DNA from 3 places in the Vogesella oryzagri genome. Region 3 is predicted to be linked to each of the others. Evidence: predicted binding sites of a transcription regulator. Region 3 holds the regulator's gene; each other region holds the start of a gene.

Region 1 (3,069 bases), on a different contig from region 3:
GCAGTTAGTAGTTAATATTGGCAGGCCATAAGTATGATGCCAAGCTCTTACTAGGTGGTCAGATGCGGCCTTGCTGGCTGAGTAGGGGCTGTTGGGTTCGTAGCGATTAGTTTCGGTAAACGGTGCGCCATCTGGAGCTAGTGAGCCGTAAACCTCATCAGTGGAGATATGTAGAAAGCGAAAGGATGTCTTCTCATCTTTTGCAAGCCCGCTCCAGTGGCCTCGAACGGCTTCCAGTAGGTTGAACGTGCCGACAACATTGGTCTGGATAAATTCATCCGGTCCGTAGATGGAGCGATCGACGTGTGATTCGGCTGCAAAGTTGATGATGGCGCGGGGACGATGCTTGGCCAAGAGTGACGACAGTAGTGCACGGTTGCCAATGTCGGCACGAATAAAATGATGGCGTCCATCTCCTTCTATCGCGTTCAAAGTCTGCAGGTTGCCCGCGTAGGTGAGCTTATCGATATTGATGACGGCTTCGTTGTTAATAGACAGCCAGTCAAAGATGAAGTTGGCGCCAATGAAGCCAGCACCGCCAGTTACTAGAATCATGAATGAAACCTCCGGGTAGCTATCGGTTTAATTTTGTAAATTTCAGTAAAGTAGAGTCGAAGTTAGTCGAACTGGAGCTCTGAGTATATTGCATATGTTGTTATAAACTTGCTCATGGGGCATAGTCTTGCTCGCTACTTAAACTGCCAATTTTCTGATCATAACAATGGATTCGCTCCCAAATGCTGCAAATTCTCCTGATTGCCATGTTGGTTTCTTTCTTGGCGAGCTTTTTCCTTATCAAATACTCGCATCTGCATTCTAATTTTACTGCCGATTCTGACATTATCGGAGTGCAGAAATTTCACGTTGTACCTGTGCCACGCATTGGGGGGGTTCCCATCATGCTGGGCTTACTGGTAGGTTGTGCGCTATCTGGTTATCTTAATACGTCGATATGGGTTTTGCTGTTGCTGTTGTCTGCCCTGCCAGCATTCGGCTTTGGGCTGCTGGAGGATGTCACCAAGAAAATTGGGCCTTTGGAGCGCCTGTTAGCTACTTTTGTATCAGCAATGCTCGGTTGCTTTTTGATTCAGGCTATGCTGATTAGATTGGGTGTTCCAGCCATTGATCACATGTTGGCACACTACTGGTGGTTATCTTTACTTGTAACTATAGTTGCAGTGAGTGGAGTGGCTCATGCGTTCAATATCATTGACGGCTACAATGGTTTATCGGGGATGGTGTCAGTATTTATTTTTGCTGCTATAGCATATGTTTGCATAAAAGTCCATGACATTGTGCTTATGAGTGTTTGTATGGCTATGATAGGGGCAATTCTTGGCTTCTTGTTCTGGAATTTCCCGAGGGGGTTGATCTTTGCTGGCGATGGCGGCGCCTACTTGATTGGCTTTATGATCGCAGAGATTTCTGTACTACTCGTCTCTCGAAATGCGGAAGTGTCGCCGTGGTTTCCGCTACTTTGTGTAATCTATCCGGTATTTGAAACGCTGTTCTCCATCTATCGGCGCAAGTTTCTGCAGGGGAGAGGGGTGGTGGGAGCTGATGCGCTGCATTTACATCAAATGATCTACCGACGCCTAGTGCGCTGGATGGTTGGCTCCCATGAGACTCGCCATCTTATTCAGCGTAATAGTTTGACTTCTCCCTACCTCTGGCTGCTTTGCTCCTTTTCGGTGCTGCCAGCCATGCTTTTCTGGAACAGGACATGGGTGCTGTTGGTTTTTGTGATGCTGTTTGTGCTTGGGTATCTCTACCTGTACCGGCTTATTGTGCGCTTTCGGACTCCGCATTGGCTCACCTTACGCAAGGGTTAGCGCTCTGGCCCAATTCACGATCACACAATTTCTGTTTGTTCCCCTCTTGAAAGCTACTTACCTCGTCCCTATGATTAGCACTCGCAAGCTGGGAGTGCTAGTGATGCTTCCCAGCCTGTCCACAAGCTAGATAATCGTTTACATAGCTACTGATTCAGGAGAGATCAATGGCAATCCGTCCTCTGCACGACCGTGTTGTTATCAAACGCCTTGAAGCCGAAGAGAAGACTGCTTCCGGCATCGTTCTGCCGGGTGCCGCTGCCGAGAAACCGGACATGGGCGAAGTTGTGGCCGTGGGCCACGGCAAGATTCTGGAAAACGGCGACCGCCGTGCGCTGGAACTGAAAGTTGGTGACAAGGTGATCTTCGGCAAGTACTCCGGCCAGACCGTGAAGGTTGACGGCGAAGAGCTGCTGGTTATGCGCGAAGAAGACGTGATGGGCATCGTCGAGTAATCCGACCCGTTCACACATCGTTGAAACAGATTCTGGAGAATTTCAAGTATGGCAGCTAAAGACGTACGCTTTGGTGATTCCGCCCGCGCCAAGATGGTGGTGGGTGTCAATATTCTGGCCGATGCCGTAAAAGTGACCCTGGGCCCGAAAGGCCGCAACGTGGTACTTGACCGCTCCTTCGGCGCGCCGACCATCACCAAGGACGGTGTGTCGGTGGCCAAGGAAATCGAACTGAAAGACAAGTTCGAAAACATGGGAGCCCAGATGGTGAAGGAAGTGGCTTCCAAGACTTCCGATGTGGCTGGTGACGGTACCACTACTGCTACCGTGCTGGCCCAGGCCATCGTGCATGAAGGCATGAAGTTCGTGACCGCCGGCATGAACCCGATGGACCTGAAGCGTGGTATCGATAAGGCCGTGATCGCTCTGGTGGCAGAGATTGCCAAGATCGCCAAGCCGTGCGCTACCACCAAGGAAATCGCACAGGTTGGTTCTATTTCTGCCAACTCCGATACCGATATCGGTGAAATCATCGCCAACGCGATGGAAAAAGTAGGCAAGGAAGGCGTGATCACCGTTGAAGATGGCAAGAGCCTGAACAACGAGCTGGACGTGGTGGAAGGGATGCAGTTCGACCGCGGCTACCTGTCCCCGTACTTCATCAACAACCAGGAAAAACAGATTGCCGCACTGGACAACCCGTTCATCCTGCTGTTCGACAAGAAGATCTCCAACATCCGCGACCTGCTGCCGGTCCTGGAACAAGTGGCCAAGTCCGGCCG
Region 2 (3,069 bases), on a different contig from region 3:
GCCGAAATGGGGTTGATCGGCACCTCGGTGGCGCTGCTCGGCTTTGTGTGGGCGGTCTGGCCGTATCTGTCGCGCCGGGTCGAGGCATCGCAGCTGGTGCCGGTGGCGGTGATGAGCGTCACCCTGATTCACAGCATGCTGGAGTACCCGCTGTGGTACCTGTACTTCCCGGCGGTGCTGGTGATGATGGCGACACTGGCGCCGGCATCCGGCAGGGCGGCGCCGGTGGCGCTGTCGCTGCTGGCGCGCATCCTGGCGCTGGTCATGCTGGCGTTTGCGCTGTATGGCAGCTGGCGCTACGTGGAAATGCAGGGGCTGTACTATCCGAGCAGCCAGAAAAAGCAACAGCGGCTGGAGCAAATCATCCGCACGGAGCCGATGTTTGCCGCCCATGCCCTTGGCCTGCTGGATGATGTCATCCAGCCCACGGCGGAGGCGACGCCAAGCCAGCGCAAGTGGCTGGACTTGATGGCGGCCTACCGCCCCTACCCGGACGTCTTGTTGCGCAAGGCGAAGATGGAGGCTCTGGCGGGGGAGCAAGTCAGGGCGGCCAGCACGCTGCGTACGGCGCTGGCATCGTTTCCCACCTATGCCCCGGATTTTCTGGATGATCTGGATGAGGATGAGCCGGCGTGGCGTGAGCTGCGGCAGATTGCGCAGCAGGCGGCAGCCGCCTTGCCGCCGCAATACCGCTGATGCTTGCTTTGGCTGTCTCAGCGCCAATAAAAAAGCCACCGCAAGGTGGCTTTTTCTATTTGATGGCAGGCTTAAGCGTTGATGACCTGGCCGCTGCTCAGCGCGGTCTTCATCTTGCCAAGTGCCTTGGCCTCAATCTGGCGGATGCGCTCGGCGGACACGCCGAACTCTGCGGCCAACTCGTGCAGGGTGGCACCGCTGTCGTCCGCCAGCCAGCGCGCCTCGATGATGCGGCGACTGCGCGGGTCCAGCGTGCTGAGTGCCTGCTCCAGGCCTTCGCTTTGCAACAGATCCAGCGAGCGGCGCTCCAGGGCGCGGGTCGGTTCGTCGTGCGAATCGGCTAGCCAGTCGATGGGGGCAAAGCCCTCGTCATCGCCATCATCCGCCAGCAGGGCGATGTCCTGGCCGCTCATGCGCGTTTCCATTTCGCGCACTTCTTCCGGCTTGACGCCTAGCTCTTGTGCGATGGCGCGTGCTTCATTTTCCGACAGTGCCGACAGGCTCTGGCGCATGCTGCGCAGGTTGAAGAACAGCTTGCGTTGCGGCTTGGTGGTGGCAATGCGCACCAGGCGCCAGTTGCGCAGGATGAACTCGTGAATCTCGGCCTTGATCCAGTGCACGGCAAAGGAGAACAGGCGCACGCCGCGATTGGGCTCGAAGCGCTTCACCGCCTTCATCAGGCCGATATTGCCTTCCTGGATCAGATCGGCCTGCTGCAGGCCGTAGCCGGAATAGCCGCGGGCGATGGACACCACCACGCGCAGATGCGATAGCACCAGCCGCTTGGCCGCCTCCAGATCACCTTGCTGGTGCTGGCGGGTGGCAAGCTCGAACTCTTCTTCCGGCGTCAGCATCGGGATGCTGTTGACGGTCTGGATGTACTGCTCCAGGCTGCCGTTGGAGGAGAGTACAGGCAAGGCGATTGCAGTCATAAATGGCTTGTCCTCAAGAAAACCTGAACTGATGTTAGCACTCAGCTTATGAGAGTGCCAGATCGGGCCCGGTTCCCGTTTGATGGTATTTTTTTATCCGGCTGATAGTGTCAGTGGGCGCGGACCTTGCGCAGGTGATGGTCCGCCGCCAGCCGCGCACCAAACAGGCACAGCAAAATGCTGCCGCCAGCCAGTGCGGCCAACTCGATGGCGCTGAGGCTGGACAGGCTGATGTTTTCACCGTACAAGCGGGAAAATTCGTTCAGTGCCGGTGCCGCCTGGTTCACGAACAGGCTGGATAGCCCCCAGCACAGCAGCGCGCTGAGGAGTCCCAGCCAGAACGCGTGGTAGAGGAAGGGACGGCGGATGAAGCTGTCGGTGGCGCCGATCAGCTTGGCCACTTCGATTTCTTCCTGTCGCGCCAGAATCTGCATGCGAATGGTGTTGTGGGTGATCAGCACCAAGGCAATGCCGAAGCTGGCACCAAGGAACCAGGCCAGTTTCACCGCGATGTCCAGCAGGCCGTGCAGGCGGCGGGCCCAGGCGGCATCGAACTGGGATTGCTCCACCATCGGCAGGCCGGATAATTCCTTCTGCAGCATGTCCAGCTGTTCCGGCGTGGCGTCCGGCTTGGGGGTGACGATGAAGGCATCTGGCAACGGGTTGCCTTCCAGTCCCTCGCTGATGCCGCTCAGGCCGCTGCGCTGCTCCAGGTCGCGCAGCGCCTGATCGCGGGCGATGAAGCGGAAGCTGGCGACACGTGGATGCGATGACAGGCTGGACTGCACTGCCGCCATGTCGGCCGGCTCGGCTGACAGCTCCATGAAGAGGGTGATCTGTGGCGAGGCGGTGAGTTTACCCACCCAGTGTTGCAGGCTGCCGGCGGTAAGGAACAGCGTTACCGGCAGCGACATGGCAACGGCCAGCATCAGCAGATTCAGCAGGCTGCCCACCGGCTGGCGCAGCATCTTGCGCAGTGCTTGTCTGGCATCTTGCCAGTGCAGGTAGAAGAAGTGCTTCATGAGGCGAATTGTCCTTCCCGCAGGCGGATGATGCGGCGGCCATAGTCTTCCATCAACGTTTCGTCATGCGCGGCAATCAGCACGGTGACGCCCACCTGGTGGAAGGACTTGAACAGTTCCATGATGTCGAGGGCGTAGGCGCGATCCAGGTTGGCCGATGGTTCGTCGGCCAGCAGGATGCTGGGTCTGTGCACTACGGCGCGGGCGATGCACAGGCGTTGCTGCTCGCCGCCGGACAGCCGTACCGGCATGACCTTTTCCTTGCCGGCGAGGCCAACCTTGTCCAGTGCTGCCCGCACGCGGCGCGCGGCATCGCGGCGGTCGAAGCCGATGATGTTCAGCGGCAGCATCACGTTGTCGAACACATTGCGATCAAACAGGATCTTGTGGTCCTGGAACACGATACCGATGTGCTGGCG
Region 3 (3,069 bases):
CCGCGCTTTCAGCTCGGCCACGGTGTAGTGCAGGTTGAACTTGTCGGCCACCAGCTCGTCAATGGCCGCCCCCGGCGTCACCTCGGCCGGGATCACCACATCGTCGCCGCCCAGCCAGCCGTGCAGCTGGAAGTAATTGGCGACGCTGCCGATGGCATCGGCCGAGTTGTTCCAGATATCGCGATGGCCGTCGCCATCGAAATCCACCGCCCATTTGCGGAAGCTGGACGGCATGAACTGTGGCATGCCCATCGCCCCGGCGTAACTGCCCTTCAGCGACAGCGCGTTGACGTTTTCACTGCGCGCCAGGCGGAAGAACTCGGCCAGCTCGGCACGGAAAAAGTCCGCACGCCGCGGGTAATCGAAGGCCAACGTGCTCAGCGCATCGGCCAGCCGGTAGTTGCCGGTCACGCGGCCGTAGCGGGTCTCGATGCCCAGAATGGCGACGATGATCTCCGGCTCCACCCGGTACTGCTGCTGCGCACGCAGCAGCGCCGCCTCGTTCTGCTGCCAGAACGCCACGCCGTCCTGCATCAGCTTGTCGCTGTAGAAATTGGGGCGGAACTGGTACCACGGCCGCGCGGTGGACGGCTTGTCCATCACCGCGATGATGTTCGGCTTGGCTTCGACATTGGCGAACACCGCTTCCAGCTCGGCGCGCGACAACTCGCCGCCGGCCACCTGTTCGTCGATAAAGCGCTGTACATCCGGTCGCATCAGCAGCGCCACATCGGCCTGGGCAGAAGAAATAACGGCCAGGGTGGCCACGAGGGCCAGTCGGCGCAAGGCACGCATGGAAAGCTCCTGCAGGTTGGCCGCAAGCCGTGGCGGCTTACGGCTGATCATTGAAATTGAGCGCACTGGACACCAGCCGTGCGGTGATGTCGACGATGGGAATCACCCGCTCGTAGTCCATGCGGGTAGGACCGACCACGCCCAGTGTGCCCACTACCTGGCCATTGAGGCGGTACGGGGCGATCACCACGCTGCAGTCGTCCAGCGGCATCACGCCGGATTCCTCGCCGATGAACAGGTTCACCCCGGGCGCACGCCGGCTTTGCTCCAGCAGCTGCAGCAGCTCGGTCTTGCGCTGAAAGGTATCGAACAGCTCGCGCAGGCGGGACAGGTCGCTGGAAAAGTCGCTGACCGCCAGCAAGCGGCCTTCGCCGCGGATCACGATATCATCGCCGCCCGGCAACGCCTGACGGCCAAACTGGATCGCCGCCGCCATCAGCTCGGAAATATTACCCTGCAGCTGGCGCAGCTCGGTTTCCACCCGGTTGGCCACGCTGTCCAGCTGCTGGCCGGCGTAGTGTTGATTGAGGAAGTTGGCCGCTTCCACCAGCTCGCCCGGATTGTAGTCGCGGCGGGTATGGAACAGGTGGTTCTGCACATCGCCGTCCAGCGTCACCAGGATCAGCAGGATGCGCCGCTCCGACAGGCGCAGGAACTCCACCTGGCGGAAGGCGGCATCGGCGCGCTGCGGCGTCATCACCACCCCGGCGAACTGGGTCAGCTCCGACAGCATTTGCGACGCCGCCTGCACCACGCGCTGCGGGCTGTCCGGCTGGATGCCGCTCTTCAGCTCGGCCAGCATCGGTGCGGCCAACTGCTGTACGGTGAGCAGGCGATCAACAAACAGCCGGTAACCACGCGGCGTGGGAATGCGCCCGGCCGAGGTATGCGGCGAGGCGATCAGGCCCAGGTCTTCCAGCTCGGCCAACATGTTGCGGATGGAGGCCGACGACAATTCCAAGCCGGACACCGCCGCCAGCGTCTTGGAGGCCACAGGTTGGCCGTCGGCGATATAACGCTCGACCAGCACTTTCAGCAGATGTTGCGTGCGTTCGTTCAGCATAATCGGCATTCTTGCACAGCTGGCCCCGTTCCCAAAAGCCCCTGCCAGAGCAGCCAGTCACCGTCGGCGCCGGCTTGGCCGCATGCTGTTTTGTGCGATAATCCGCCGATTGGTTCACCTCCCGCCACTAACGCATGTGGTGCGCATACATCGTTGATTTGCATTTTTATTTGGCACGCCGAATGAAAACGTACATAATCAAAAAACTTTCCTGATACACCCCCGTTAGAATTGAATGGAGCAAGCATGGCAGCCGAAGACAAGAGCAAAGCCCTAGCCGCGGCCCTGGCACAGATCGAGAAGCAGTTTGGCAAAGGCTCGATCATGCGCATGAGCGACAACCAGATCACCGAGAACCTGCAGGTGATCAGCACCGGTTCGCTCGGCCTGGATCTGGCGCTGGGCGTCGGCGGCCTGCCCCGCGGCCGTGTAGTGGAAATCTACGGCCCGGAATCCTCCGGTAAAACCACGCTGTGTCTGCAGGTAGTAGCCGAGGCGCAGAAGCTGGGTGGCACCTGCGCCTACATCGACGCGGAAAACGCGCTGGACCCGCAATACGCACAGAAACTGGGCGTCTCAGTAGAACAGCTGCTGATCTCGCAGCCGGATACCGGCGAGCAGGCACTGGAAATCGCCGACATGCTGGTGCGCTCCGGCGGCGTGGACGTGATCGTGGTGGACTCGGTGGCTGCACTGGTTCCGAAGGCAGAAATCGAAGGCGAAATGGGCGATAACCACGTCGGCCTGCACGCCCGTCTGATGAGCCAGGCACTGCGCAAACTCACCGGCAATATCAAGCGCACCAACACGCTGGTAATCTTCATCAACCAGATCCGCATGAAGATCGGCGTGATGTTCGGCAGCCCGGAAACCACCACCGGCGGTAACGCGCTGAAGTTCTACTCCTCGGTGCGCATGGACATCCGCCGCATCGGTGGCATCAAGAAAGGCGAAGAGATCATCGGCAACGAGACTCGCGTCAAAGTGGTGAAGAACAAGGTATCCCCGCCGTTCAAGCAGGCTACCTTCGACATCCTGTACGGCGAAGGCATCAGCCGCGAAGGCGAAGTGGTCGAGCTGGGCGTGGAGCACGGCTTCATCGAAAAATCCGGCGCCTGGTACAGCTACAACGGCCAGAAAATCGGCCAGGGCAAGGACAACACCCGCGTATGGCTGAAGGACAATCCGAGCATCGCCCAGGAAATCGAACG

What was found. The regulator HrcA, encoded in region 3, represses chaperone genes, less so after heat shock. The targets are predictions, from matches to a motif close to ATTAGCACTCGNNNNNNNCGAGTGCTAAT.
Region 1: groES (co-chaperone GroES) is a predicted target of HrcA. The motif match lies at 1,906-1,934, and genes of this name have one in related genera.
Region 2: rpoH (RNA polymerase sigma factor RpoH) is a predicted target of HrcA. The motif match lies at 1,662-1,690, and genes of this name have one in related genera.

The regions. Positions count from the first base shown of each region.
Region 1 is NZ_JBEFLD010000010.1:115,867-118,935, forward strand. Features, by position in the region: gene rfbB (dTDP-glucose 4,6-dehydratase) at 1-555, opposite strand, end outside; gene ABNW52_RS17425 (MraY family glycosyltransferase) at 738-1,832, shown strand; gene groES (co-chaperone GroES) at 2,000-2,287, shown strand; gene groL (chaperonin GroEL) at 2,336-3,069, shown strand, end outside.
Region 2 is NZ_JBEFLD010000005.1:74,301-77,369, reverse strand. Features, by position in the region: gene ABNW52_RS10515 (PglL family O-oligosaccharyltransferase) at 1-696, shown strand, start outside; gene rpoH (RNA polymerase sigma factor RpoH) at 768-1,628, opposite strand; gene ftsX (permease-like cell division protein FtsX) at 1,739-2,650, opposite strand; gene ftsE (cell division ATP-binding protein FtsE) at 2,647-3,069, opposite strand, start outside.
Region 3 is NZ_JBEFLD010000003.1:125,109-128,177, reverse strand. Features, by position in the region: gene mltB (lytic murein transglycosylase B) at 1-795, opposite strand, end outside; gene hrcA (heat-inducible transcriptional repressor HrcA) at 833-1,858, opposite strand; gene recA (recombinase RecA) at 2,105-3,069, shown strand, end outside.